DNA from 3 places in the Cellulosimicrobium sp. SL-1 genome. Region 2 is predicted to be linked to each of the others. Evidence: riboswitches for the same ligand, from Rfam matches in the RefSeq annotation. Region 2 holds a riboswitch; each other region holds the start of a gene.
The links. Region 2 has a riboswitch for thiamine pyrophosphate ahead of thiO (glycine oxidase ThiO). Riboswitches for the same ligand answer to the same signal wherever they lie in the genome.

Region 1 (9,324 bases), on a different contig from region 2:
TCCACCCGGCCCCTGGCGCGCGCCAACCCCGACACCGTCGACGACGCGCACCAGGGCAAGGCCACCACCGTGCCCGTCCTGGCCAACGACTCCAACCCCTTCCCCGACACGCCGCTCGAGATCGTGGCGGCGAGCGTCGAGACGGGCAGCGGCGACGTGTCGTACAGCGGGGGCGACGTCGTCGTGACGCCCGCCGACTCGTTCGTGGGCGTCATGGTGGTCGTCTACCGGATCCAGGACGCGACGAAGGACCCCGACCGCATGGTCGAGGGCCGCGTCCAGCTCAAGGTCCTGGGCAAGCCCGAGGCGCCCGCGACCCCGCAGGTCGTCGAGGTCCGCTCCAAGACCGTCGTGCTCACCTGGGACCCCCCGAACAACAACGGCGCCGACATCACCGGCTACACCGTGCGCTCCCAGAACGGCTACACCAAGGAGTGCGGCACCACCACGTGCACCCTCGACGGGCTGACCAACAACGTCGAGTACACCTTCACCGTCTACGCGACCAACGCCGTCGGCGACGGCCCCGCCTCCCCGGCCTCCGCCGTCGCCCGACCCGACGAGAAGCCCGACCCGCCCGCCGCACCCCGCCTCGAGTTCGGCGACAAGTCCCTCACCGTCACCTGGACCAACAAGACCTACACCGACCGCTCGCCGATCGAGACGGTCGACCTCGAGATCTCCCCGGCGCCGAAGGGCGGCGCCGTCCAGGTCACGGCGCTCTCGGGCACCCAGTACGTGTGGAACGGGCTCGAGAACGGCACCGCGTACAGCGTCCGGGTCCGGGCGAACAACCTTGCCCCCGACCCCTCGGACTGGGGCGAGTACTCGGGCGAGATGGTCCCGGCGGGCCTGCCGGACGTCCCGGAGACGCCGAGCGCGGTCCGCGCCGCGGACTCGCCGCTCAACGGCGGCTCGATCGACGTGTCGTGGAAGCCGCCGTTCGAGAACGGCGACGCGATCAAGGGCTACACCCTGCAGCGGTACAAGAACGGCGCCCGCGACGGCGCCGCGCTCTCCCTCACGGCGACGAGCCACAAGGCGACGGGCCTCGACAACGAGTCGTCGTACACGTTCACGGTGACGGCCGAGAACAAGGCGGGCCGGACGGCGGAGAGCGCGGCGTCCGCGGCCGTGGTCCCCTACGGGCGCCCCGAGGCTCCGCCCCGGCCGAGCGTGCAGAACGTGGGCGGCGGCGGGCAGGACAGCGGCATCCCCCGCGTGTCCTGGGGCGCCGCCGACGCGAACGGCAGCCCGATCACGGGGTACACCGTCACCGCGTCGCCCGGGGGCGCGAAGAGGGACGTCGCCGGCACGTCCGTCGACTTCACGGGCCTCCCCGCCGGGAACTACACGTTCACCGTCACCGCGACGAACAAGGGCGGCACGTCCACGTCGAGCCCGGCGTCGGGGCAGATCAGCGCGTACGGCAAGCCCAGCGCGCCGGGCGTCAGCCCCAACAAGACCGGCGCCACGAGCGGCACGTTCACGGTGACGGCACCGTCGTCCAACGGCGGGAGCGGGGTCACCCGGTACAACTGGCAGCTCTCCGGCAGCCAGAACAGGTCGGGCTCCGGCCAGAGCGTGGACGTCGGTGGCGACTACGACCAGACCTACACGCTCATCGCCCAGGCGTGCAACGCCGCCGGGTGCGGCCCATGGAGCTCGGGCCAGACGATCCGCACCGACCCGCGGCCGGTCCCGCCGACCGTCTGGGTGACGCGCGGTCCGCAGCGCAACACGCAGCCCGGCTTCGGCAACTGCACCGGCAGCATGTGCACGGTGTTCCGGGTCAACGCGAACTCGACCTTCCCGTCCGGCACCTACACCTTCCGGTGCTACTACGACGGCAACCAGGTCGGGGGCTACTCCTGGACCGAGTACCTCGCGGCCGGCAGCTACGTCGACCTCGGGTGCATCCTCGGCAACCCGTACGGCACGCAGCGCACCGCGACGGTGACGGTGAGCATCTCGCCGGGGAACGGCGTGACCGTCGAACCGAAGCCCTGGCCCATCCTGTGACGCGGTCCTGAGACGGCCGATCTGCCGTCGGCGAATGAGCCGACGGCAGATCGGCCTCCTCACGGGGCCACTGCGGGCGCAGGGTGGTCGCATGACCACGCACCTGACCGGCCGACCCGCCGTCGGCGACCACCACCGGACCCCGCGCGCAGAGGCTGCCGCCTCGGCGGCCTCCTCGTTCGACGACCAGCTCACGACGCGCCTGCTCCACCAGCGCATCGTCGTCCTCGGCACGGCCGTGGACGACGCCGTCGCGAACCGCCTGTGCGCCCAGCTCCTCCTGCTCTCGGCGGAGGACCCGCGCGCGGACGTCGCGCTCTACGTCAACTCCCCCGGCGGCTCGGTGAGCGCCGGCCTCGCGATCTACGACACGATGCGGCTCATCCCCAACGACGTGTCGACCGTCGCGATGGGCTTCGCCGCGAGCATGGGCCAGTTCCTCCTGTGCGCGGGGACGCCGGGCAAGCGGTTCGCGCTGCCGCACGCGCGGATCATGATGCACCAGCCGTCGGCCGGGATCGGGGGCACCGCCGTCGACATCGCGATCCAGGCGGAGAACCTCGTCTACACCAAGGGGCTCATGCACCGGCTCCTCGCGGAGAGCACCGGGCAGTCCGTCGAGACCATCGCCGACGACTCCGACCGCGACCGCTGGTTCACCGCGCAGCAGGCGCTCGAGTACGGGATGGTCGACCGGATCGTCGAGAGCGTCGACGACGTCCGCCCCGCCCGCGCGGCCCGGAAGGTGGGTCTGTGATGGCGAGCTACACGATCCCGACCGTGGTCGAGCGCACGCCGCTGGGCGAGCGCGCGTTCGACGTCTTCTCCCGCCTGCTGTCGGAGCGCATCGTGTTCCTCGGCACGGAGATCGACGACGGCGTCGCGAACGTCGTCATGGCGCAGCTCCTGCACCTGGAGTCGGACGCCCCGGACCAGGAGATCGGGCTGTACATCAACTCCCCGGGCGGCTCCGCGACCGCGCTCATGGCGATCTACGACACGATGCAGTTCGTCCGCTGCGACGTCTCGACCATCTGCATGGGCCAGGCGGCCTCCGCCGCGGCCGTCCTGCTCGCGGCGGGCACGCCGGGCAAGCGGTTCGTGCTGGAGCACTCGCGCGTCCTGCTGCACCAGCCGTCGGGCGGCGGGGAGGGCACGATCTCGGACCTGTCGATCCAGGCGGAGGAGATCCTCCGGATCCGGTCCGAGACGGAGGAGGTGCTGGCGCGGCACACGGGCCAGACCGTCGAGCGCCTGCGCGCCGACACCGACCGCGACCTCGTGCTCACCGCGCGCCAGGCCGTGGAGTACGGCGTCGCGGACGCCGTCGTCACCTCGCGCAAGCTCGCCGCGGCGGCGTGACGCCCGACCGCGGGGGCGACCCCGTGCCACGTCAGCCGCGTCGTCAGCCGCGTCGTCGGAACCACGACCGGCGGCGCGGCTCGGGGGTCGTCTCCGCGGGCGACGGCTCGGGCACGGCCGATTCCGGCGCCGCGGGCGCAGGCTCGGGCGCGGCCGGCTCGTCCGCCGGTGGCTCCGAGACGGTGAGCGCGGGCGCCGTCGGCTCCGAGGCGGCAGGGTCTGCCGTGGGCGGCTCCGACGCCGTGGGCTCCGACGCCGCGGCCTCGGGCTCCGCCGCTGCGGCCTCGGGCTCGGCGGCCAGGGGCGCGGCGGCCTCGGGCGCGGCGGTCCGTCGGGACGACGCGGAGATGCCGGCGATCCGCCCGCGCTCGTCGAACCGCACGGTCACGGTGCCGTCGGGCACGTCCAGCACGACGGCGCCGGTCCCGTCCGCGACGGCCGGCAGGCCGCGCGCGCTCGCGTAGGACGCGACGGCGCGCCGGTGGTCGACGACCGTGACGGACAGCAGCCCCTCGCTCAGCGTCCGCACGACGCGCGGCACGCTCGGGGCGGGCAGGGCGAGGTCGGCGTCGTCCAGAAGGAACCACGCCCGCGTGCCGCCGCCGACGGGGGCGCTGTAGTGGGCGGACGAGCCGGTCACGGCCTTGGCCGCGAGCGCGAGCCGGTGAGCGAGGTCGTCGGCCAGCGGGAGCTCCGGCTCGGCGGCCTCGCGCAGCCCGGTCCGGCGCGTGCTCTCGGCGGCGGTGAGCACGGCGTCGGGGAAGCCGTTGACGTTCTGCCACGCCCACATCCACGTGCCCGGCCCGGGCGCGGCCGTGCCGAGGAACTGAAGGCGGCACGTCGCGGTCCCGCCGTCGGGCGCGGTGAAGGTGAAGACCCCGGTGGTCAGGTCGGCGGCCCAGGCGTCGTCGCCGTGGAGGTCCGTCAGGTGGAGCTGGTGCTCGTGGGAGAGGAACGCGGCGTCGTCGACGAGGTCCTGGAGGGCCGGGACGTCCTGGGCTGCCGTGCCGTGCGCGGTCTGCGGCTCCGTCATGGACCGACGGTAGCGGCGCGCACCGCGCCCGGCCCCCGCACGACACGCGGTGCGACGGGGACCGTCGCTCAGGCCGCGAGGAGCAGGACGTCGCCGGCGCGCGCGGTCGGACGTCGGAGCGTCTCGGCGACGGGGAGGTCCCGCACGGGCTCGCCCGCCGGGGCGACGTGCCGTGGCGCGGAGAGGGCACCGCGCTCTCGCGCGGAGGACAGCACGCGGACGGGCGCGAGCGGCCGCAGCTCCTCGCCCGTGCGGGCGACGAGATCGACGAGGCGCAGGCCGAGGGCGCCGCACACGGCGGCGAGGACCTCGGACGACGCCTCCTTGCGCCCGCGCTCCACCTCGGACAGGTAGGCGGTGGAGACGCGCGCGGCGGCCGCGACGTCGACGAGCGTGCGCCCCTGCGCGAGCCGCGCCCGCCGCAGGATCCCCCCGATGACGTGGCGCAGGAGGGGCTCCGCCCGCCCGCCCGCCCGGGAGCGGGGGCTCGGCGTCGCCCCGTCCGGCACCACGTCCGGCAGCGTGCCCGGCACCGCGCTCGTCGCGTCCATGCGTTCACGCTACCCGCGGCCCACCCGGGTGCCGAGGCACCCGGGTGGGTATCTGCTGCTGGCGTAAGGCCGGGCGCACGACGCGAGCCGGCCGCGCGCCCGGCCGGACGGGTCACCAGCGCTCGAGCGACCAGGCCATCTGCCAGAAGCGGATCTCGTGGCGGCAGCTCAGCTCGAACGCGCGCTCCATGCGCGCGCGCTCCGCCTCGCCCGCGTCCGCGGCGAGCGCGTCGAGGCGTGCGCGCAGGTCCGTGAGGACGTCCTCGGTGCGCTCGGCCGCGTAGAACTGCCACCAGCCCGCGAGCGGGTGGTCGTCGCCGAGGGCGCCGGGCGTCGTCTCGCGCTCGCCGAGCCAGAAGCGCCGCGCGGACCAGATGTAGGTCCACGGGCACGGGAGCAGCGCGGCGAGCAGCACGCCGAGCGAGTCGCGGCCGGCCGCCGTCATGTGGTCCACGTAGGCCTGCGCGCTCGGCGCGAGGCGGTGCGTCTGCGCCTCCTCGTACGTCACGCCGAGGAAGTCGCACATCGCGTGGTGCGCGTGCGACTCGTCGTCGAGGAGGAAGCCGGCCTTGTCGTGGAAGTAGGCCGCCCACGACCGGTCGGGCGCGAGGGCCATGCCGAGGCCGTAGCAGCGCAGGTAGGCCGTGAGGTACTGGTGGTCCTGGCCCACGTAGTGGCGGACCGCGGCGGGCTCGACGGAGCCGTCGCGCAGCCCGGCCAGGAAGGGGTGGTCGTAGAACGTCTCGAAGAGGTCCGCGTACCGGCGGGCGAGGTCGGCGGTGAAGCCGGTCTCCTCCTGCCGGACGAGCGCGGTCGGGTCGTGCGCGAGGACAGGGTTCAGGGTGATGGCAGCAGGCGTCGTCATGCCCACGTTCCTCCGCTCGTGCTAGCGAGATCAGGTTCGACGGGTCCGGGCGGCCGTACCGCTCGTCTCAGTCCCTCGGCCCGGGCCGTGGCCCGGGCGGGACGCCCCGCGTGGTTCGCGCCGACCCTAGCAAGGACGGCGCCGGTGCGGGAGCCCTCGCCACGGTGTGGGAATATAGTTGTAGCGACAACAAGTTGGAGTAGACATGACCACGAGCACGCCGGGCGCGCCGACCGACCGCCTCCTGTCCCCGTCCACGAGCATGGACGCCGTCACGCTGCGCGTGGGCGACCTCGAGCTCATGACCTCGTACTACACAGGCGCGTTCGCCCTCGCCCCGCTCGAGGAGCGGTCGCGCGGCGCGGAGGTGCACCGTGTGCTGGGCCGCGGCCGCACACCCATGCTGCGCCTCGTGCACACGCCCGGGCTCCCGCCCGTCGACCCGCGCCAGGCCGGCCTGTTCCACACGGCCTTCCTGTTCGACGACGGCCCGAGCCTCGCCGCGACCGTCTACCGCGCCGCGCAGGACCGCCGCGGCACGTTCGTCGGGTCGAGCGACCACCTCGTCAGCGAGGCGTTCTACTTCACCGACCCCGAGGGCAACGGCGTCGAGCTCTACACCGACCGCCCCCGCGAGACCTGGGTGCGCGAGCACGGCCAGATCCTCATGACGACGACGTTCCTCGACCCGAACGCCTACCTGCGCACGCACCTCGACCAGGAGACGTTCGACGCCGGCCCCTCGCTCGCGGGCCGCGTCGGCCACGTGCACCTCCAGGTGGGCGACGTCGCGACCGCCCACGCCTTCTACGTCGACGCCGTCGGCTTCGAGGCGACGCTCACCGGGTACAGCGGGGCGCTCTTCGCGTCCGCCGGCGGGTACCACCACCACGTCGCGATGAACGTGTGGAACAGCGCGGGTGCCGGGCCCCGCGCCGCGAGCCTCGGGCTCGGCGACGTCGCCGTCACGGTGCCGGGCCGCGAGGACCTCGACGCGCTCGTCGCGCGCCTCCGCGCCCGCGGGCTGGAGCACGCGGACGACGGCCGCTCCGTCGTCGTGCACGACCCGTGGGGCACGCGCGTGACGCTGTCCGTCCCCGGCACCACGACCGAGGAGCTGCTCGCGCGCTGAGGCGCGGCGCCCCGGGCACGGGGCGCGCGCCCGGGGCACGAGGCGCACGATGGGAGGACCCGCCGAGCGCACCGAGGAGCGACCGTGTTCCGCAGCCTCTTCCCCGTCCTCACCGTGGCCGACCTCGACCGGTCCCTCGGCTTCTACCGCGACCTGCTGCGCGGGACGGTCGAGTACGCGTTCCCCGACGACGGCCCACCCGTCTACGTGAGCGTGCGCGTGGGCGGGTCGCCGCTCGGCCTCGGGCAGGGCGACCCGCCTCCGGCGGACACTCGCGTCGTGCTGTGGGTGTACGTCGACGACTGCGACCGCGCCGTCGAGCACCTCGCGGCCGCGGGCGTGCCCGTCCTGGAGCCGCCCGCGGACCAGCCGTGGGGCGAGCGCGTCGCGCGCGTGCAGGACCCGGACGGCACCGTCGTGATCCTCGGCCAGGAGGCCGCTCCCCCGGCCGAGCCGGAGGGGCCGACGGGGCTGTCCTAGCCCGGGGAGCCCTGGCGCCTCGGAGCCGACCGCCCGTCGGCATGGTGCCCCCACCGGGACTCGAACCCGGAACACGCCGGGTTTAAGCCGGCCGCCTCTGCCAGTTGGGCCATGGGGGCGCGGGCCGAATCTACCGCGCGCGCGGGGCTCCCCGGGCCCGTCGCCACGACGGCCGCCCGCTCGGACCCGGACGCGACGAGGGGCGAGCCGCACGCGCGGCTCGCCCCTCGTCGTCGGGCACGACGGCCGGGCCGGGGGCCCGGCCGCGGCCTCAGGAGGCCTTCGCCGCCGGCGTCCGGTCGTCGGCGTCGACGGTGCCCGCACCGGACTCCGCCGCGGCCGCCGAGCCCTGCGCGGTCTGCTTGACCGGGTCGCCGTCCTTCTTGGGCGGGACGGACGCGGCGCGGAACTCCGCGCGCGGGTCGTGCAGCGAGCCGAGCGACACGAGCTCGCGGCCCATGAGGAACTGGCCGATCCAGCCGATGAAGATGCGGATCTTGCGGTTCCCCGTCGGCATCGCCATGACGTGGTAGCTGCGGTGCATGAGCCACGCGAGCGTCCCGCGGAGCTTGAACACGCCGAACAGCTCCGCGACGCCCTTGTACAGGCCGAGCGACGCGACCGTACCGACGCTCTTGTGGCGGTACTCGACCGGCGGCTCGCTGTGCAGCTCGAGCGCGAGGTTGTCGGCGAGGCGCGTGGCCTCACGGATGGCGTGCTGCGCGTTCGGCGGGCAGAACTTGCCCGGGTTCAGCACGTCCGGGACGGCGGCGCAGTCGCCCGCGGCCCACGCGTTCGGCACGACGTTGCCGTCGGCGTCCGCGACCTGGAGCGTCGGCAGCACGGTGATGCGGCCCAGCTTGTCGACCGGGAGGTCGGACGACTCCTTGAGGACCGGGTTCGCCTTGACGCCCGCGGTCCACACGATCGTGTCGGAGTCGAACTCGACCCCGGTCGAGGTGACGACGTGGCCGTCCACGCACGACGACAGGAACGTGCTGAGGTGGAACTCGATGCCGCGCTTCTTCAGCTCGTCGAGCGCGTACTGCGCCATGGGCTCGCTGAGCTCGGGCAGGATGCGGCCCGCGCCCTCGATCATGACGAAGCGGAGGTCCTTCTCCTCGATCGTCGCGTAGTTGCGCGTCGCGTAGCGGGCCATGTCCTCGATCTCGGCCAGCGCCTCGATGCCCGCGAACCCGCCGCCGACGAACGTGAACGTGAGCATGCGGCGACGCAGCTTCTCGTCCCACGTGGACGACGCGACGTCCATCCGGTTGAGCACGTGGTTGCGGACCGCGATGGCCTCCTCCACGTTCTTGAAGCCGATCGCGTTCTCCGCAAGGCCCGGGATGGGCAGCGTGCGCGACACCGAGCCGAGGCCGACGATCAGGTGGTCGTACGTGACCGAGTAGTCGTCGCCCTCCTCCGGGTGGATCGTCACGCGGCGGTCCGTGTGGTCGATCGAGACGACCTTGCCCTGGAGCACGTCGACGCCCTTGAGCGCACGGCGGTGCGGCGCGACGACGTCGCGGCCGTCGATCGAGCCCGCGGCCGCCTCGGGGAGGAACGGCGCGTACGTCATGTACGGGCGCGGGTCGACGACGACGATCGCCGCCTCGCGGCGACCGAGCTTCTTGCGCAGCCGGCGGGCGGCGTACAGACCCACGGAGCCGCCGCCGAGGACGACGACGCGGGGCACCTTGCGGGGCCGCGGCGAAGCGGTCTGGGCACGGCTGACCGAGGTCAGGTCATTCTGAGGCATGGTTCCAGAGTATTACCGGTTGCGGCACAGGCGAGCCGGAGCGTCCGCCTGACGAGCGTGACGCGCCCCACGCCGCGCGGACGGACGGGGGCAGAGGCGGGCACACGCGGGCACAGG
Region 2 (9,324 bases):
ACCTTCAGGAGGCGTTCCGCGGCAACGTCGACGTCGCGCTGCTCGGCGCCGCGGCGTTCGTCGTGGTCGGGTTCTCGTGGGGCGGCGGCTGGTGGTCGTGGTGGGACGCGCTCCACCTCGGCTGGCTGACCGGCCTGTTCTGGGTCGCGGCCTTCGTCACCGTGGCGGTCGTCGCGGTCTCGGCGCTCACGCAGCGCGGCCCCCGCGGTGGCCAGGGCACGCCTCCGCAGGCTCCGCCGTGGCCGGGCGGTCCGGGTCACGGCCCGGGTGGTCCGGGTCACGGCCCGGGCGGCGCCGGTCCGGCGCAGGGCCCGTACGCCCCGGGCCACGGCCCGACGGCGACCCCCGGCGCCCCCGCGGGCGGCGCACCCTCGGACGCCCCGTGGGGCAGCCCCGGCCCGACGTACCCGGGCGGCCCGACGACGTCCGGCACCCCCGGCGGGTCGCCCGTGGGCGGTGCGCCGACGGGGACGCAGGACGACGCGGTCTGGTCGGCGGAGGCGAGCCCGTACGCCGCCCCCGCGCCCGGCGTGACCGCGCCCCTCCCCCCGCACGCGCCGTACGCCCCGTCCCCGCAGGGCGGCGCACCGCAGCCGCCGCTCCCTCCGCAGGCCGCGCGGGCCCCGCGCCCGCCGAAGCCCCCGCGCCCGCGCGGCCCGGGGGCGACGACGACCGGCGTCGTCGTCGGGCTGAGCCTCCTCCTGGGGGCGCTGCTCCTCGTGCTCGACCGCCAGGGCGCGCTGCCCTGGCCGGTGTTCCTGACCTGGGCGGGCCTCAGCGGGATCCTCGCGGGCCTCGCGATCGTGGTCAGCGGGCTCCGGGGCCGGACGAGCGGCGGCCTCGGCTGGCTCGCGGTGGTCCTGCTCGTCGTCGCGCTCCCCGCCTCGGCGTGGCGCACGACCCCGTTCACCGTGTTCGTCGACGACTCCGTGCGGACCGTCACCGACGGCACGCACCGCATCACCGACCCCGAGGTCGCCGAGCAGGGGTTCGGCGTGTCGTTCGGCGACCCGCGCATCGACCTGTCCGACCTGGACCTGTCTGACGCGACCGCCGGCTCGCCCGTCGAGGTCCCCGTCCGGCTCGGCGCGGGCGACGCGACGGTCGTCGTGCCGGACGGCGTCCCCGTCCGCGCCGAGGTCCAGGTGCTCGCGGGCAACGCGCGCTGGCACGTGGACGGCGACCGTCAGGAGATCGGCGGGGTCAGCACGCAGCCGGTGACGTTCGACAACGACGAGGTTCAGGCGGGCGACGACCCGCTGCTCGTGCTGCAGGTCGAGGTCGGCGCCGGCCAGGTCACGATCGAGGAGGACTGATGAACGACGAGAACCGCCGCGACGACGACACGCGGCCGCTCGGGGACGAGCTGTTCGACCCCGCCCCCGCGCAGGGCCCCGAGCCGGCTCAGCAGCAGGAACGCCGGGAGGCGTCCGGGACGGACGCGACGGTCCCGCTCCCCGCCGTGACGCCCGCGGCCGACGCCCGCGCGACGACCCCGCTCCCGGCCGCGGCACCGTCCACCGACACCGGGGCCACGACGCCGCTGCCCGCCATGCCGCCGGCCGACCCGCTGTCGGTCGACGGACCGTCCGCCGACGCGCCGCCCGTGGGTGCCCCGCCGGCCGGGGCACCACCCGTCGGGGCGCCGTCCGTCGGTGCGCCGTCCGTCGGTGCGCCGTCCGTCGGTGCGCCGCTCTACGGCGCGGCCCCGACGACGTCGGGCGCCGCCCCGTCGCCCACGGGCGGGGCGCCCGGCGCGGGCGGAGGGCCCGGCGCGGGCGGGGTCGCGGACCCCGGCCCGCTCCCGCGCCGCGGCCCGCGCGTCGCGACGATCGTGTGGGGCTTCGTCATCGTCGCCTTCGCCGTCGTGGTGCTCGCGGCCGCGCTCGGTGCCCGGGTCGACCTGGGGCTCGCGACGATCGTCGTGCTCGCCGCGGCGGGGGTCACGCTCGTCGTCGGGTCGATCGTCTCCGGGGCACGACGCCGCCGGGGCTGAGCCGCACCGGGACCTCCGGGTACGCCGAGGGCCGTGGCACGTCGTGCCACGGCCCTCGGTGTGCCCGAGCGACGCCGCCCCGCACGCTCTCCCCGGTGCGACCCGGTGGGAGCGGGTCCTCGGCGCCCGGACGGGCTGCCGGGACGGTCAGGGGGTCGGCTCGTCGCCCCGCCGCGTCGGGCCGTCGGCCCGGTGCTCGGGCGTGGTCGGCCCGGTCGTCGTCGTGGGGGTGTCGGGCGACGCCGCGGGCGAGGAGCCCGGAGCGCTCGGCGTGCCCGTCCCGGCGGCACCGGTCGGCTCGACGGGCGTCGCGGTCGTGCCGGGAGCGGCCGCGCGGGCCTCGGCGCCGGGTGTCGAGAGCGCGGAGGGGCGGCCCGGGGAGGTCGGCTCGGGACGCACGGGAGGCGCCGTAGGCGACGGCTCGACGTGCCCCGGCGTGGCGTGCGCGGGCGCGGCGTGCCGACCGGCGTCCGACAGGTCGCCCGACGACGAGTAGCCGCCCGGGGTCTCGACGGCGACGCTCGGCCCGCCCGCGAGCCGGCGCAGCGCGATGCCGACGAGGATGAACAGGATGCCCAGCCCGATGACGAGCGCGCACACCCCGAACGCGACGACGGACGTGAACAGCGACGCGCGCAGGAACGAGGCGGTCATGACGGTCTGGCGCGTCGGGTCGTCCTGGTCGAGCTCGGCGTAGGTCTTGCCGTCGCTCGCCTCGAGCGCGTGCTTGTTGATGACCTCGGCCTGCGCATACGCGGTGAGCGGCCCGTTGACGTGGCGCCCCGCGAGGAACGACGCGTCGTCGGAGACGGTGATCTCCTCGGCGGACAGCTGGTTCGACACGACGATCCATGTGCCGATGCCCGCGAGGAGAAGGATGATGCCCGCGACGATCGACACGAGGCCGATGCCCCGTGCCCCCTTCGTCGGTGTGACGGTGACGGTGCTCGACATGGCGCGTTCTCCCCTTCGTCAGGACCCACCTGCAGCCGCCCGCGCGAGACGGCCCGCGGGTGCGGGCCGGTCACGGGACGGTCGAACCACCCATACGGGGCCCACGGTAGCGACGGGAGACGCCCACCGCGCGGCGAACGCGCACCTCAGGGCGGGCGCGGCGACGACCGCGCGGCCCGCCGGGGCCGGGATGGGAGGATGCGGTCCGTGCGCATCACCCACCTGACCGACTGCTACCTGCCGCTGCTCGGCGGCATCGAGACCCAGGTCGCGCGGCTCGCGCAGCAGCAGGCGGCCGCCGGTCACGACGTCGCGGTCGTCTGCACGACGCCCGCGCGCCCCGGCGCGCACGGCGTGTCGACCGAGCGGGACGGTGACGTCACGGTGCACCGGCTCGCCGCGCGCGTCCCGGGCGGCTACCCCGTGCACCCGCGCGCGCCGCACCACGTGGCGCAGGTCCTGCGGACCGAACCGCCCGACGTCGTGCACCTGCACATGGGCGTGCTGACGCCCTCCACCCAGGCGTCGCTGCGGACGGTCGTGCGCGCGGGGCTGCCCGCGGTGCTCACCGTGCACAGCGTCTGGGGCGGCGCGGAGCGCGCGTTCGCCGGGCTCGACCGCGTGGTCCGCTGGTCCCGCTTGCCCGTGCTGTGGTCGGCCGTGAGCGAGCTGACCGCCGCTCCCCTGCGCCGCATCGTCGGCGACCACGGCGAGGTCGTGGTGCTGCACAACGGCCTCGACCTCGACGCGTGGCGCGTCCCGCGCACCGAGCGCGCCGACCGCATGGAGGGCTCGGCCGTCCACGTCGTGGCCGCGACGCGGTTCGCGCCCCGCAAGCGCGTGCTGCCGTTCCTCGAGGTCGTGCGCGACGCCGTCGCGCGCCTCCCCGAGGGGGCGCTGCACGTGACGCTCGCCGGGGACGGCCCCGAGCTGGCCGACGCGCGGCGCTTCGTCACCGAGCACGGGCTGGGGTCGGTCGTGTCGCTCCCCGGCCGCCTCGACGCGACAGGCCTCCAGCGGCTCTACGCGCGCGCCGACGTGTTCGCCGCGCCCGCCGTCGAGGAGGCGTTCGGCATCGCCGCGCTCGAGGGCCAGGCCGCCGGGCTGGCGGTGCTCACGCGCTCGCAGTCGGGCGTCGCGGAGCGCCTCACCGACGGCGTCGACGCGCTCGTGGCCGACGACGACGCGGGCCTCGCCGACGCGCTCGTACGCCTCGCGACCGAGGACGGCCTGCTCGACCGGATCGTCGCCCACAACCGGGACGTGCCGTCGTCGGCGGGCTGGCCGCGCGTGCTCGCCGACGTGGAGCGGGCATACGAACGGGCCGCGACGATCGCCGTGGATCGTCGGGCCCGCCCGTCCCGCTAGGGGGTCACTCCCACTCGATGGTGCCCGGGGGCTTGCTCGTCACGTCGAGCACGACGCGGTTGACCTCGGAGACCTCGTTGGTGATGCGCGTCGAGATGACGGACAGCACGTCGTAGGGCAGGCGCGTCCAGTCGGCCGTCATCGCGTCCTCGGACGAGACGGGGCGCAGCACGATCGGGTGGCCGTAGGTGCGGCCGTCGCCCTGGACGCCGACCGAGCGGACGTCGGCGAGCAGCACGACCGGGCACTGCCAGATCTCCTGGTCGAGGCCGGCCTTCGTGAGCTCCTCGCGCGCGATCGCGTCGGCGGCGCGCAGCGTCTCGAGGCGGTCCGCCGTGACCTCGCCGACGATGCGGATGCCCAGCCCGGGGCCCGGGAACGGCTGCCGCGCGACGATCTCCTCGGGCACGCCGAGCTCGCGGCCGACCGCGCGGACCTCGTCCTTGAACAGGGTGCGCAGCGGCTCGACGAGCGAGAACTGCAGGTCGTCGGGCAGGCCGCCCACGTTGTGGTGGCTCTTGATGTTCGCCGCGCCCTCGCCGCCGCCGGACTCGACGACGTCCGGGTAGAGCGTGCCCTGCACGAGGAACTTCACCTCGGCGCCGTGCTCGCCCGCGTCCTCGACGATCTGGCGCGCCGCGTCCTCGAACACGCGGATGAACTCGCGACCGATGATCTTGCGCTTGGTCTCCGGGTCGCTGTGCCCGGCGAGCGCGGTGAGGAACCGCTCCTTCTCGTCGCGGATCACGAGGTTGACGCCCGTCGCCGCGACGAAGTCGCGCTCGATCTGCTCGACCTCGCCCGCGCGCATCAGCCCGTGGTCGACGTGCACGCACGTGAGCTGGTCGCCCACCGCGCGCTGCACGAGCGCCGCGGCGACGGCGGAGTCCACGCCGCCCGAGAGGGCGCAGATGACGCGCGCGTCGCCGACCTGGGCGCGGATCGCCGCGACCTGGTCCGCGATGACGTTGCCGGGCGTCCAGTCCGGGGCCAGGCCCGCGCCGTCGTACAGGAAGTGCTCCAGCACCGTCTGGCCGTGCGCGGAGTGCTTGACCTCCGGGTGCCACTGCACGCCGTAGAGGCGACGCTCGCGGTCCTCGAACGCGGCGACCGGCGAGCCCGACGACGTCGCGAGGACCTCGAAGCCCTCGGGCGCGCGGTGCACGGCGTCGCCGTGGCTCATCCACGTGGTCTGGTTCTGCGGCGTGCCGTCGAGCAGCACGCCCGCGGCGCACACCTCGACCTCGGTGCCGCCGTACTCGCGCAGGCCCGTCTGGGCGACCTCGCCGCCGAGGGCCTTCGCCATGGCCTGGAAGCCGTAGCAGATGCCCATGACGGGCACGCCGGCCTCGAACAGCGCCGGGTCGACGAACGGGGCACCCGTGGCGTACACGGACGAGGGACCGCCCGAGAGGATGATCGCGGCTGGGTCCTTGGCGAGCATCTGCTCGACCGTGAAGGTGTGCGGCACGATCTCGGAGTAGACCTTGGCCTCGCGCACGCGGCGCGCGATGAGCTGCGCGTACTGGGCGCCGAAGTCGACGACGAGCACGGGCCGCGGGGTCGAGGCCACCTCGGCGGTGGTGGGGGTGTCGGGAGCGGTGGCGGGTGACGTCACCCGTCCAGGATAGTCGCCGTGCGGCGGGGCTCGTCCCGCGTCTCAGGCGTCGGTGCGCACCTCGGCGCGCGCCGCGACGCGCTCGCGCAGGGCGCGGGCGGCCGCCTCCGGGTCGCTCGCCGCCGTGATCGCGCGCACCACCACGATCCGGGTCGCGCCCGCGTCGAGGACCGCGTCGAGCCGGTCCGCGTCGATCCCGCCGATCGCGAACCACGGCGTCGCGGGCCGGGTCGCCGCGACGTCGCGCAGCAGGTCCAGGCCGACGGCGGCCCGCCCCGGCTTCGTCGGGGTCGCCCACAGCGGGCCCACGCAGAAGTAGTCCACCGCCGGGTCGGCCTCCGCCGCGGCCGCCTGCGCGGCCGAGTGCGTGGACCGGCCGAGCACGGGCCCCGCGCCGAGCAGCGCCCGCACGGCCGGGACCGGCAGGTCGCCCTGGCCCATGTGCACGACCGGCGCGCCCGTGACCGACGCCACGTCCGCCCGGTCGTTCACGGCCCACAGCGCGCCGTGCTCCGTCGCGACGCGCGCGACGAGCTCCTGGAGCTCGAGCTCCCGCGCGACGTCGAGCGTCTTGTCGCGGAGCTGCACGACGTCCACCCCGCCCGCGAGCGCCGCCCGCAGGAAGTCCTCGAGGTCGCCGCGCTCCTCGCGCGCGTCCGTGCAGAGGTAGAGCCGCGCGTCGGCGAGCCGGGCGCGTGCGGCGTCCGCCGCCGACGGGGCGGGAGAGGCCGGGGTGGTGGAGGTCTCGGAGCTCACCCGCAGGAGCCTAACCTCGGCTGGCCCACGGCAGGAGGTACTGTGGCCGACAGCACGGGAGCCCCGCACGGGGCTGAGAGGGCGTCGCCGCCGACCGTCGAACCTGATCTGGGTCATGCCAGCGAAGGGAGCGCACATGAGCCTGTCCGTCCACCCGTCCGCGGGTGGCTCCGTCGTGCCCGACGGCGCGCGTGACATCGTCGTCGCGGGGGGCGGGATCGTGGGTCTCGCCGTCGCGTGGCGCGCGGCGCGCGCGAGCCTGACCGTCACGGTGCTCGACCCGGCGCCGGGCGCGGGCGCGACGCATGCCGCCGCGGGGATGCTGGCGCCGGTGACCGAGGCCGACTTCGGGGAGGAGGCCGCCCTGCGGCTCCACCTCGCGGCCGCCGCGGCGTGGCCGGCGTTCGCCGCGGACCTGCGCGCGGCGACGGGGGCGGACGTCGGGCTGCGGACCGCCGGGACGCTCACCCTCGCCTACGACGCGGACGACCTCGCGCTGCTCCGCCGCGTCCTCGCGCTGCACGCCGCGCACGGTCTCGCGTCGCACGAGCTCACCGTCGCCGACGCGCGCCGCCGCGAGCCGTACCTTGGCCCGCGCGTCGCCGGGGCGGCGTGGGCCCCCGCGGACCACGCGGTCGACCCGCGCGCGACGCACGCCGCGCTGCTCTCGGCGGTCGGCGGGCGCGACGCCGCGGGTGCGGGCTCGGCCACCGGGGCGCGCGTCGTCCGCGCGTCCGCGACCCGGCTCGTGCTCGATGCCGGGCGCGTGGTCGGCGTGCACGACGACGCCGGCCGGCTCCACCGCGCGGGTGCGGTCGTCGTCGCGGCGGGCTGGCAGTCGGGCGCCCTCCTCGCGGACGTGCCGGGCGTCGTCGTGCCCACGCGCCCGGTGAAGGGTCAGACGCTGCGGCTCGACGCCGGCCCGGACCTCGCGCTGGAGCACGTCGTGCGCGGGCTCGTGCAGGGCCGGCCGGTGTACGTCGTGCCGCGCGACGCCGAGCCGGCGGGGCCGCGCGCGGGTCACCGGGAGGTCGTCGTCGGGGCGACCACCGAGGAGAACCCGGACGACCGCCGCGCCACCGCCGGCGGGGTCTTCGCGCTCCTGCGGGACGCGCGCGCCCTCCTGCCGGGGATCGACGAGGCCGCGCTGGTCGAGGTGACGCCGCGGGGGCGTCCCGCGACCCCGGACAACCTCCCGCTCGTCGGGCCGACGGACGTCCCGGGGCTGCACCTCGCGACGGGCCACGGCCGCAACGGCATCCTGCTCGCCCCGCTCACGGCCGACGCCGTCGTCGCCGGGCTCGGCGGGCTCTCCGGCCTGGGCGGGACCGAGCCCAGGGACGACGTCGCGACCGCCCTCGCCACCGCCCGGACCGACCGCTTCGCCCGCACCGCCACGACACCGAGGTGAGACCCGTGACCGCACCCGCACCCACCGCGCTCGTCAACGGCGAGCCGTACCCGCTCGACGGCGACGTCGACCTGGAGCGGCTCGTCGCCGCGCTCGTCCCCGCCTACGTCGCCGACGGCACGCCGCAGGGCGTCGCGGTGGCCGTCGGGGACGCCGTCGTGCCGCGCGGCGCCTGGGCGACGACCGTCGTCGCGCCCGGGGACCGCATCGAGATCGTCACCGCCGTCCAGGGCGGCTGAGGAGGACCCATGACCACGACCGACGTCTCCCCCGCCACCGCGAGCGGCCCGGCCGACGCCGACGACCCGCTCGTCGTCGCCGGCACCCCGATCGGGTCGCGCCTCGTCATGGGCACCGGCGGGGCCGCGAACCTGCTCACGCTCGAGGACGCGCTCGTCGCGTCGGGCACCGCCCTGACGACCGTCGCGATGCGACGCGTCGCCGTCCGCGCCGGCGGGGACGCGAGCCCCGACGCGGGGATCTGGGCGCTGCTCGCCCGCCTCGGCATCCGCGCGCTGCCCAACACCGCCGGATGCTTCTCCGTGCGGGAGGCCGTCCTCACCGCGCACCTCGCGCGCGAGGCGTGCGGCACCGAGTGGGTCAAGCTCGAGGTGATCGCCGACGACGTGACCCTCCTGCCCGACCCGGTCGGCCTCGTCGAGGCGGCCGACCAGCTCGTGCGCGACGGGTTCGTCGTGCTGCCCTACACGAACGACGACCCGATCCTCGCGCGCCGGCTGGAGGACGTCGGCTGCGCCGCCGTCATGCCCCTCGGGGCACCCATCGGCACGGGGCTCGGCATCCTCAACCCGCGCAACATCGAGGCGATCGCCGCCGCGGCCCGGGTGCCCGTCATCCTCGACGCGGGGATCGGCACGGCGTCCGACGCCACGCTCGCCATGGAGCTCGGCTGCGACGGCGTGCTCCTCGCGACGGCCGTCACGCGCGCCGCCGACCCGGTCCGCATGGCCCGCGCGATGCGCCTCGCCGTCGAGTCGGGCCGGCTCGCCGCGGGCGCCGGGCGCATCCCCCGCCGCGAGGGCGCCCTGGCGAGCTCGTCCCCGCAAGGCCGCCTGGACCTGGCCCTCTGACCCCGTCCACCAGGCCGTCCCGGCGGGCCGAGCAGGCCATTCCGGCTCGTCCGTCGACCAGGACGCGCCACGACCACCTGGTCGACGTGCAGGGGCTAGAGGGTGGGGGTCTTCAGGGCGTCGAGGAGGG
Region 3 (9,324 bases), on a different contig from region 2:
GAGACGCTGAGCTACCCGTTCGTCGGCGAGGGCGAGCTCGACGCGCTGCGGATCCCCGCGGACGACGAGCGCCGCCGGGCGCTGCGCCTGCTCAACCCGCTGGCCGACGACCGTCCCCTGATGCGCACGGACGTGCTGAGCACGCTCCTGGAGACCACGCGCCGCAACGTGGGCCGCGGGCTCGGGGACGTCGCCGTGTTCGAGGTCGGGCTCGTGACGCACCCGCGCCCGGGCGCCCCGGCCGCGCCGTCGCTGCCCGGCGGGGTGCGTCCCTCCGACGACGACCTCGCCGCGATCGAGGCCGCGCTCCCGGCGCAGCCGCGCCACGTCGCGGGCGTCCTGGTCGGTCGTCGCGAGCGGGCGGGCTGGTGGGGCCCCGGCCGGCCGGCGGACTGGACGGACGCGCTCGACGCGGCGCGCCTGGTCGCGGACCGCGCCGGCCTGCGGGGGGACGACGCCGTGCGCGTGGTCGCCGACACCGCGCGGGCCCCGTTCCACCCCGGCCGCTGCGCGCGCCTCGAGCTCGCCGACGGGACGGTCGTCGGGCACGCGGGCGAGCTGCACCCCAAGGTGCTCGAGAACGTCGGCCTGCCCGCCCGCTCCGTGGCGTTCGAGCTCGACCTGTCGGCGCTCGTCGCAGGTGCGTCCGACGAGCCCGTCCAGGCGACGCCGGTCTCCGGGTTCCCGGCGGCGAAGGAGGACCTCGCGTTCGTCGTCGCCGCCGACGTGCCGGCCGAGGCGCTGCGCGCCGCGGTCGTCGAGGGCGCCGGCGAGCTCGCGGAGGAGGTCGTGCTGTTCGACGTCTTCACGGGCGAGCAGGTGGGCGCCGGGCGCAAGTCGCTCGCGTTCTCGCTGCGGCTGCGCGCCGCGGACCGCACCCTCACCGCCGACGACGTCGCGCGGGTCCGGGAGGGCGCCGTGGCCGCCGCGCGCGAGCGCGTCGGGGCGGAGCTGCGCGCATGAGCGACGCACCGGGGGAGGGCACGACGCCGGACGTGGTGCCCGCGCGCACCGCGCTCGTCACCGGGGCGTCGCGCGGCATCGGCCGCGCGGTCGCCGTCGGGCTCGCCGCGGCCGGTCTCGACGTCGCGCTCCTCGCGCGCGACGCGGGCCGGCTCGCCGGGGTGGCCGACGAGATCGCCGCGCTCGACGGCGCGGGCCGGGCCGTCGTCGTCACGGCGGACGTGACCGACGCGGCGGCGGTGGCCGCGGCCGTCCGCGAGGCCGAGGCCGCGCTCGGGAGCGTGGACCTGCTCGTCAACAACGCGGGCCGGGTCGACGCCGAGGTGCCGCTCTGGGAGGCGGACCCCGACGAGTGGTGGGCCGTCCTGGAGACCAACGTGCGCGGGCCGTTCCTGCTCGCGCGCGCGGTCGTGCCCGGGATGCTCGCGCGCGGCGGCGGCCGCGTCGTCGACCTCAACAGCGGCGCGGGCTCTCACGACATGGAGGGCGCGAGCGCGTACAACGCGAGCAAGACGGCGCTGCTGCGCCTCGGGGCGAACGTCCACCGCTCGGGCCACGCGCTCGGGTTGCGGACCTTCGAGGTGTCGCCGGGCGTCGTGCAGACCGACATGACGGCGTCCATGGTCATGCACGAGGGCCGCACGGAGTGGACGCCCGTCGAGCGCACGGTCGAGATGGTCGTCGCGATCGCCCGCGGCGAGCTCGACGCGTTCTCGGGGTCGTTCGTGCGCGTGACGCACGACTCGCCCGGGTCGCTCCGCGCGGCCGCCCAGGAGGCCGCCCGCGCGGGCGTCGCGCTGCCCGGGCCGGACGGCCGTCGGCTGCGCGTCACGCGCTGGGGCGCCGACGACCCGATGCCGGGAGAGCTCCCCGCCCGCTGAGCGCACGCACCCCGCACGGCCGACGCCGCCCGACCCCCCGGTCGGGCGGCGTCCGTGCGTCCGGGCACCGGGTCACAGCGGGACGCACGTGTCCCGGTCGACCCACACGTGCCACAGGCCCCGCTCGGGGTGCTCGTACTCGAACGCCACGAGCCCGCCTGCGTCGTGCGTGACGACGCCCGTGAGCACGACCCGCCGGCCGTCGCGGTCGAACGTCGTGCAGAGGGCGGGCACCTGGACCGGGACGGGCGCGTCCGGCAGGAAGGGGCGGGTCGCGGGGGCGACGTGCTGCGTCATACCCGGAAAGACGCGCGCACGCGCGTCGTCTCACGCGTCGGGGCGGGTGAAAAGCGCACGGGTCGCCGCGTAGCATGGCCCGCGACACGGGGTGCCCCGCACCGGGGCTGAGATGAGACCCGTCGAACCTGATCTGGCTCGTACCAGCGAAGGGATGTCCGCGCGATGAAGCTCGCCCTGCCTCGGCACACCTCCGACCCGGTCCCCGCCCCCGCGGACCGTGATCACCGACCCGACCCGGGCCGTCGGCCTGACCGGGCCCCGTCCCGCCCCCGCGTCCTCTCCGTCGCGGGGACCGACCCGACCGGCGGTGCCGGGATCCAGGCCGACCTCAAGGCGTTCTGCGCGCACGGCGCCTACGGCATGGCCGTCACCACGGCGCTCGTCGCGCAGAACACCCACGGCGTGCGGTCGGTGCACGTCCCCGGGCCGGCGTTCCTGCGCGCGCAGCTCGACGCCGTGTCCGACGACGTCGAGGTCGACGCCGTGAAGATCGGCATGGTCGCAGACGAGGCGAACGCCCGTGCCGTCGGGGAGTGGCTCGACGACCTCGCCGCGGCGCGCGCCGCCGCGGGCGGTCCGCGGCCCTGGGTGGTCCTGGACCCGGTGATGGTCGCCACGTCCGGCCACCGTCTCCTCGACGCGGGCGCCGAGCAGGCCGTGCGCGACCTCGCCGCGCGCGCCGACGTCGTCACGCCGAACCTGCCCGAGCTCGCCGTCCTCGGCGGGCAGGAGCCCGCGACGACGTGGGACGACGCCCTGCGCCAGGCGACGGCGTACGCGACCGCGAGCGACGCCGTCGTGCTGCTCAAGGGCGGTCACCTCACCGGACGCACGTCGCCCGACGCGCTCGTCGTCCCCGCGCCCGGGCCGACGACGGGCCGCGCGCCGGGGGCGGCCACCGTCACGACGTTCGACGCCGAGCGCGTCGACACGCCCCACACCCACGGCACGGGGTGCTCGCTCTCGGCGGCGCTCGCAGCGCTGCGGCCGCAGCGCGCGAGCTGGGAGGAGGCCGCGCGCGAGGCGAAGGAGTGGCTCACGGGCGCGCTGCGTGCCGGCGCCGCGCTGCGGGTGGGGACGGGCCGGGGGCCCGTGGACCACCTGCACCGCTCGGCGCCCGTGCGGCCGGGCTGAGCCCAGGCCGACCGGGCCGACCGGGCGAGCCCGGGCTGCCGTGACGTGCCTGCGCCCGGCCCCGCGGGACGCGCTCAGGCCGTGGGGCGGCTCGGTGCGTGGGCGGCCCTGCGGTCGGCTCCGCGGTCGGTGTCGAGGTCGGCCAGCGCGTCGCGGAGCACGGCGAGCGTCGCGCGCGCGACGGCGAGGCGCTGCGCGGGCGGGGCGTCCGCGGGCCGCGTGGTCACCTTGGCGCCGACGAGCGGGACGGGGCCGGCCGCGGCGAGGAACTCGCGCACCTCGGCCGGGCCGAGCATCGACTCGTCCGGGCCGGGGAGCGCGGGGTCCGGGCCGTGGGGCGGCACGTGCGCGTCCGCCCACGGCGCGCCCCACCGGCCGGCCCGGCCCGCGGCACCGGAGAGCATCGCGCTCGCGAGGAGGCCCGCGCCCGCGGCCGCCCGCGCGTGCTCGACGGGCGTCGCGGCGCTGCGCCCCTCGATGGCGGACCGGCCCCAGTTGAGCCCGACGTGCAGGGGGTGGCCGGTGTCCCGGGCCGCGCGCGCGACGGCGGCGATCTCGTCGTCGAGCGCGAGGAAGCCCTTCTCCGCGGCCCGGACCGGGCGCGGACTGGAGCTCGACCGCGACGACGCGCTGTCGACCCTCCGCCTCGGCGAGCCGGGTCACGGCCGCGAGGACGCGTGCGACGCCGTCGACCGCCTCGCGCCGACCCTCCTCGTCGTCGGACGCGAGGCCGTAGGAGCGGTCGGCCCCGGCGCGGCGGGCCGTCGCGGCGACCGTCGTCGGCAGCAGCGCCCAGTGCGCCGGCAGCGCGGCCGCGGTCGTCGCGAGCGCGCCCGGGTCGTCCGGGTCGACGGGGTGCTCGAGGCCGCCGAGGCCGTCCTCGTCGAGGGCGGCGTACCAGCCGCCCGGGTCGGGGACGCCCGCGAGGGCGTAGGCACCGAGCAGGGTCAGGGGGCGGTCGTGCAGGTCGGTCATCGGTCCTCGTCGGTCGTGGTGGGGGTGCCTCACGCGTCAGGCGCGGGCGACGTCCTGGTCGGCGGTGGCGTACTCGCACGCGTAGCCCGGCGGGACCCAGCGCCACCGTGCCTCGACGTCCTGCACCGCGACGCCCGCGGGCCGGTCGGCGACGCACGCGTCCGCCTGCTGGCGCACCGCCACGGTCACGTAGTAGACGACGAACACCGCGGTGAGCAGCACGGCGAGCACGGTCACGGTGCGGCGCAGCGCGGGGGAGGGGCCGCCGTCGGAGCCGTCCTCCTCGCCGGGACGCGGCGGCACCCAGTCCCAGCTCACGCGGTGCCGGTCGTCGTGCCGGTCGTCGTGCCGGTCGTGGTGGCGGGAGCGTCGTCCGCCCCGGCGGGCCGGAGCAGCACCTTGCCGGTGGTCGCCCGTCCCTCGAGCGCGCGGTGGGCGTCGGCGGCGTCGGCGAGCGGGAACGTCGCGCCGACGCGCACGTGCAGCGTGCCGCCCGCGACGGCGCCGAGCACCTCGGTCGCGCGCTCGACGAGCTCGGCGCGCGTCGCCGTGTGGTCGGCGAGCTTGGGCCGCGTGAGGAACAGCGAGCCGCCCGCGTTGAGGCGCTGCGGTTCGAACGGGGGGACCTGCCCCGACGAGCCGCCGTAGAGGACGAGCGTGCCGCGGCGGCGCAGCGACGCGAGCGACGCGTCGAACGTGTCCTTGCCGACCGAGTCGTACACCGCCGCGACGCCCTCGCCGCCCGTGAGCCCCCGCACGACCTCGGGCAGCTCGGCGGTGAGGTCGGCGAACGCCGTGTACTGGATCGCGTGCTCGGCGCCCGCGCCGCGGGACAGCTCCGCCTTCTCGGGGGTCGAGACCGTGGAGATCACGTGCGCGCCCCGCGCCACGAGCATCTGCGTCAGGAGCAGCCCGACGCCGCCCGCGCCCGCGTGCACGAGCACGCGGTCGCCCGGGCGGACGGGGTACGACGACGTGCACAGGTAGTGCGCCGTGAGCCCCTGGAGCGCGACGGCGGTCGCGTCCTCGAGCGCGACGGCGTCGGGCACGTGCAGCGCCTGCCCGGCGTCCACCGCGACGAGCTCCGCGTACGACCCCGGCGCCTCGGTCCACACGACGCGGTCCCCGACGGCGAACCCCTCGACCCCCTCGCCCACCTCGGCGACGACCCCCGCCCCCTCGCTCCCGACGACGTGCGGGTAGTCCATCGCGTACACGCCGGAGCGCTTGTACGTGTCGATGAAGTTCACGCCCGCCACCGCGGAGCGGACGAGAAGCTGCCCCGGGCCCGGCGACGGGTCGGGCAGCTCGGTGTACTCGAGGACCTCGGGACCGCCCGCCGCGCGGGCCACGATCGCGTGCATGACCTCAGCCTAGGGTCGCGCGGCGGTCACGGTCGCCCTCGGTCGGCGACCTTCGCGTGCACGGCCGCGAGGTGCTCGCGCGCCGCCGCCGCGGCGCGGCCGGTGTCCCGGTCGCGGACGGCGTCCAGGATCGCCTCGTGCGCGTCCTGGTCGTCCCGGTGCGTCGTGCCCGTCCGGTCGAGGTCGACCATGGCGACCATCGCGCGACGCAGGCGCGGGACGAAGGTCGCGAAGAGCTCGGCGAGCACCGCGTTGTGCGCGGCGTCGACGACCGCCCGGTGGAACGCGAGGTCCGCGTCAACGTACTCGGCGGGCGACGCCGTCGCCGTGACCTGCCCGCGGCGGGCGAGCGCCGTCGTCATGGTGCGCAGGTCCGCGGGCGTGCGGCGCGCGGCGGCGAGCCCCGCGGCCTCCGCCTCCAGCGCCGCGCGCACCTCGAGCACGTCGACGATCTCGCCGCGGCGCAGCACCTCGTCCCAGTCGTCGGCGGTGTCCGTCGAGACGACGTACACGCCCGAGCCCTGCCTGCTGTCGAGGACGCCGCGGCCCGCGAGCTGGCGGATCGCCTCGCGGACGGTCGATCGGCCGACGCCGAGCTCGGCGGCGAGCGCCTGCTCCCCGGGCAGCCGGTGGTCGAGGGGCCAGGCACCGGAGCGCACGCGCTCGAGCAGGAGCTCGGCCGCCTGGTCGGCCAGCGGGCGTCGTTGCAGCGCGGTCATGGAAACCTCTCAGGTTGTCTGAGGACTTGATCGGCGCTAGCGTACCCCGAATGTCCTGGACGGCGCTCCTTCTTCGGCGCCACGGCGGGGTCTGACCGGACCGGCCCCCCGCCGTGGGGGTCCGTCGTGCGCCGGTCGTCCCGCGCCCCCCACTCCGGGGCTCCAGCCGAAGGACCGCTATGACCGTCTCCACCACGCCCGCCCGCACGGACCGCCCCGCCGCCAGGACCACGCCGCCGTGGAACCGGCAGCGCCCGTCGCCCATGCCGTCGTCCCGCTACGCCGACGTCCACGCCCGTGTCGACGTGCCCGACCTGCCTGACCGCCGCTGGCCGAACCGCCGGCTCACCCAGGCGCCGCTCTGGGTCCCCGTCGACCTGCGCGACGGCAACCAGGCGCTCGCGGAACCGATGGACCCGGCGCGCAAGCGCCGCTTCTTCGAGCTGCTCGTCGCGATGGGGTACACCGAGATCGAGGTGGGCTACCCGTCGGCGTCGCAGACCGACTTCGACTTCGTGCGCCTGCTCGCCGAGACCGACCTCGCGCCCGAGCACGTGACCGTCGTCGTGTTCACCGCCGCGCGCGCCGACCTGATCGCGCGCACGGTCGAGTCCGTGCGCGGGCTGCGCAACCCGGTCGTCGTCCACGTGTACGCCGCGACGGCGCCCGACTGGCGGGACGTGGTGCTCGGCCGCGACCGCGAGGAGCTCGCCCGGCTGATCACCGACGCCGGGACCGAGGTGCTGCGCCACGCCGGCGACGACCCGCGCGTCCGGTTCGAGTTCTCGCCCGAGGTGTTCAACCTCACCGAGCCCGACTACGTGCTCGACGTGTGCGACCGCATGACGACGCTCTGGGACGCGACGCCCGAGCGGCCCGTCGTCCTCAACCTCCCCGCCACGGTCGAGGTCGCGACGCCCAACGTCTACGCCGACCAGATCGAGTACATGGACCGGAACCTCGCGCGGCGCGACGGCGTGATCCTCTCGGTCCACCCGCACAACGACCGGGGCACCGGCGTCGCGTGCGCCGAGCTCGCGGTCCTCGCGGGCGCGCAGCGCGTCGAGGGGTGCCTGTTCGGCAACGGCGAGCGCACCGGGAACGTCGACCTCGTGACGCTGGGCCTCAACCTGCACGCGCAGGGCGTCGACCCGATGGTCGACTTCTGCGACCTCGACGCGATCCGCGACGTCGTCGTGGCGTGCAACCGGATCGACGTCCACCCGCGCCACCCGTACGTGGGCGACCTGGTGCACACCGCCTACTCCGGCACCCACCAGGACGCGATCCGCAAGGGGATGGCGCGGCACCGGGCCGACGCCGCGGCGGCCGGCCTCGACCCCGCGGCCGCGCCGTGGCGCGTGCCATACCTGCCGGTCGACCCCGCCGACCTCGGGAGGTCGTACGAGGCCCTCGTGCGCGTGAACAGCCAGTCCGGGAAGGGCGGCGTCGCGTACGTGCTGCAGTCCGTCCACGGCCTGGACCTGCCCCGGGGCCTCCAGGTGGACCTCGCGCGCCGTGTCCAGGAGCACGCCGACGCCACCGGTGCCGAGGTGACGCCCGACGTCCTCCTCGCGCTGTTCGACGCGGCCTACGCGCGCCCGGGCGCCGTCGCGCCCGTCGCATGGACGAGCCGGCGCGCCGACGACGGGACGGAGCACCTCGACCTCGAAATCACGGTCGACGGCGAGCGCGTCGCCACGTCCGGCACGGGCACCGGCGCGGTCGACGCCCTCGTCGACGCGCTGGCCCGCCTCGGCCGCCCGGTGGAGGTCCTCTCGCTCACCCAGCAGTCCGTCGGCAGCGGCAGCGACGCGACCGCGGTGACCTACCTCGAGCACCGCGGCCCCGACGGCGCCCCGCGCTGGACCGTGGGTCGTGACGCGTCCGTCCTGGGAGCCGCCGTCCGCGCGGTCTGCGCGGCGACGGCCTGAGGTCGGGTTCGCGGGTCTGCGGGGATCTACGGCCCGCAGGGTCGGGTCCGCGGGTCTGCAGGGATCCACGGCCCGCGGGGCCGGGTCCGCGGTGGGGTCGGACCGTGCGCTCGGACTGGCGCACCGTCGCCCTGGTCTTCCGGGCGGAGGTCGAAGGAGTGCGCCTTGGCGTCCTTCGCGCACGGTCCGACCCCACCGCTCGTCCTGTCCCGCACCGCACGACCGAGGTCAGGCCCGGCGGTTCGGTCAGGCTCGGCCCGTCGCCTCGGTCCCGGACGTTCCGCTGAGAAGCGAGAAGTGGCCCCTCCGAGCCCCGCTCGTGGGGCTACTTCTCGCTTGTCGTCACCGCATGTCGGCTCGGACGAGTCCGGCGGACCGGCCGCGGGGCTGGAGGCCCGATGCCGATCCGCGGACGTGACCCGCGGACCGTTGACCCCACCAGCTCGACCCCGCGTACCGTGGGGCGGGACCTCCGGCCCGACCGTTGCATAAGTATGTATAGTGATGCATATGACGATCAGAGTCGCGGTCGCGGGTGCGTCCGGGTACGCGGGCGGGGAGACGCTCCGCCTGCTCGCCGGGCACCCCGAGGTGGAGATCGGCGCCGTGACGGCGCACAGCAACGCGGGCACGCTCCTCGGCGAGCACCAGCCGCACCTGCGATCCCTGGCCGACCGCGTGCTCCTGCCGACGGCGGTCGAGCACCTCGTGGGGCACGACGTCGTCGTCCTCGCGCTGCCGCACGGTGCCTCGGGCGAGATCGCGGCGCAGCTCCCCGACGACGTGCTCGTGCTCGACCTCGGCGCGGACCACCGGCTCGAGTCCGCGGCGGACTGGTCGGCGTTCTACGGCTCCGAGCACGCGGGCACGTGGCCGTACGGGCTGCCGGAGCTCCTGCTGACGAACGTGCCGGGTGCCGCGGCGACCGAGACCAGGCAGCGTGAGCGGCTCGCCGGTGCGCGGCGCGTGGCCGTCCCCGGGTGCAACGTCACGGCTGTCACGCTCGGCATCCAGCCGGGCGTCGCCGCCGGGCTCGTCGAGGGCACGGACCTCG

Region 1: it holds a riboswitch for thiamine pyrophosphate, as region 2 does, so the genes downstream of both, GWJ10_RS14320 (TenA family protein) here and thiO (glycine oxidase ThiO) in region 2, are expected to answer to the same signal.
Region 3: it holds a riboswitch for thiamine pyrophosphate, as region 2 does, so the genes downstream of both, thiD (bifunctional hydroxymethylpyrimidine kinase/phosphomethylpyrimidine kinase) here and thiO (glycine oxidase ThiO) in region 2, are expected to answer to the same signal.

What each region holds. Positions count from the first base shown of each region.
Region 1 covers NZ_JAACJC010000008.1:245,697-255,020, reverse strand. Annotated here, with positions in the region: gene GWJ10_RS14345 (Ig-like domain-containing protein) at 1-2,022, shown strand, start outside; gene GWJ10_RS14340 (ATP-dependent Clp protease proteolytic subunit) at 2,114-2,779, shown strand; gene GWJ10_RS14335 (ATP-dependent Clp protease proteolytic subunit) at 2,779-3,384, shown strand; gene GWJ10_RS14330 (DUF6882 domain-containing protein) at 3,428-4,417, opposite strand; gene GWJ10_RS20025 (helix-turn-helix transcriptional regulator) at 4,486-4,968, opposite strand; gene GWJ10_RS14320 (TenA family protein) at 5,081-5,833, opposite strand; TPP riboswitch at 5,824-5,952, opposite strand; gene GWJ10_RS14315 (VOC family protein) at 6,039-6,965, shown strand; gene GWJ10_RS14310 (VOC family protein) at 7,050-7,445, shown strand; tRNA gene GWJ10_RS14305 (tRNA-Leu) at 7,488-7,564, opposite strand; gene GWJ10_RS14300 (NAD(P)/FAD-dependent oxidoreductase) at 7,717-9,207, opposite strand.
Region 2 covers NZ_JAACJC010000001.1:153,935-163,258, reverse strand. Annotated here, with positions in the region: gene GWJ10_RS19960 (PspC domain-containing protein) at 1-1,316, shown strand, start outside; gene GWJ10_RS00775 (hypothetical protein) at 1,316-1,996, shown strand; gene GWJ10_RS20060 (hypothetical protein) at 2,144-2,950, opposite strand; gene GWJ10_RS00765 (glycosyltransferase family 4 protein) at 3,158-4,318, shown strand; gene guaA (glutamine-hydrolyzing GMP synthase) at 4,323-5,936, opposite strand; gene thiE (thiamine phosphate synthase) at 5,979-6,692, opposite strand; TPP riboswitch at 6,737-6,839, shown strand; gene thiO (glycine oxidase ThiO) at 6,829-8,103, shown strand; gene thiS (sulfur carrier protein ThiS) at 8,109-8,342, shown strand; gene GWJ10_RS00740 (thiazole synthase) at 8,352-9,194, shown strand; gene GWJ10_RS00735 (ThiF family adenylyltransferase) at 9,290-9,324, opposite strand, start outside.
Region 3 covers NZ_JAACJC010000010.1:12,097-21,420, reverse strand. Annotated here, with positions in the region: gene pheT (phenylalanine--tRNA ligase subunit beta) at 1-963, shown strand, start outside; gene GWJ10_RS15530 (SDR family oxidoreductase) at 960-1,844, shown strand; gene GWJ10_RS15525 (hypothetical protein) at 1,917-2,141, opposite strand; TPP riboswitch at 2,219-2,313, shown strand; gene thiD (bifunctional hydroxymethylpyrimidine kinase/phosphomethylpyrimidine kinase) at 2,307-3,278, shown strand; partial or broken gene GWJ10_RS19900 (DUF4862 family protein) at 3,353-4,253, opposite strand; gene GWJ10_RS15505 (hypothetical protein) at 4,290-4,571, opposite strand; gene GWJ10_RS15500 (quinone oxidoreductase) at 4,568-5,617, opposite strand; gene GWJ10_RS15495 (FCD domain-containing protein) at 5,644-6,336, opposite strand; gene GWJ10_RS15490 (2-isopropylmalate synthase) at 6,516-8,270, shown strand; gene argC (N-acetyl-gamma-glutamyl-phosphate reductase) at 8,775-9,324, shown strand, end outside.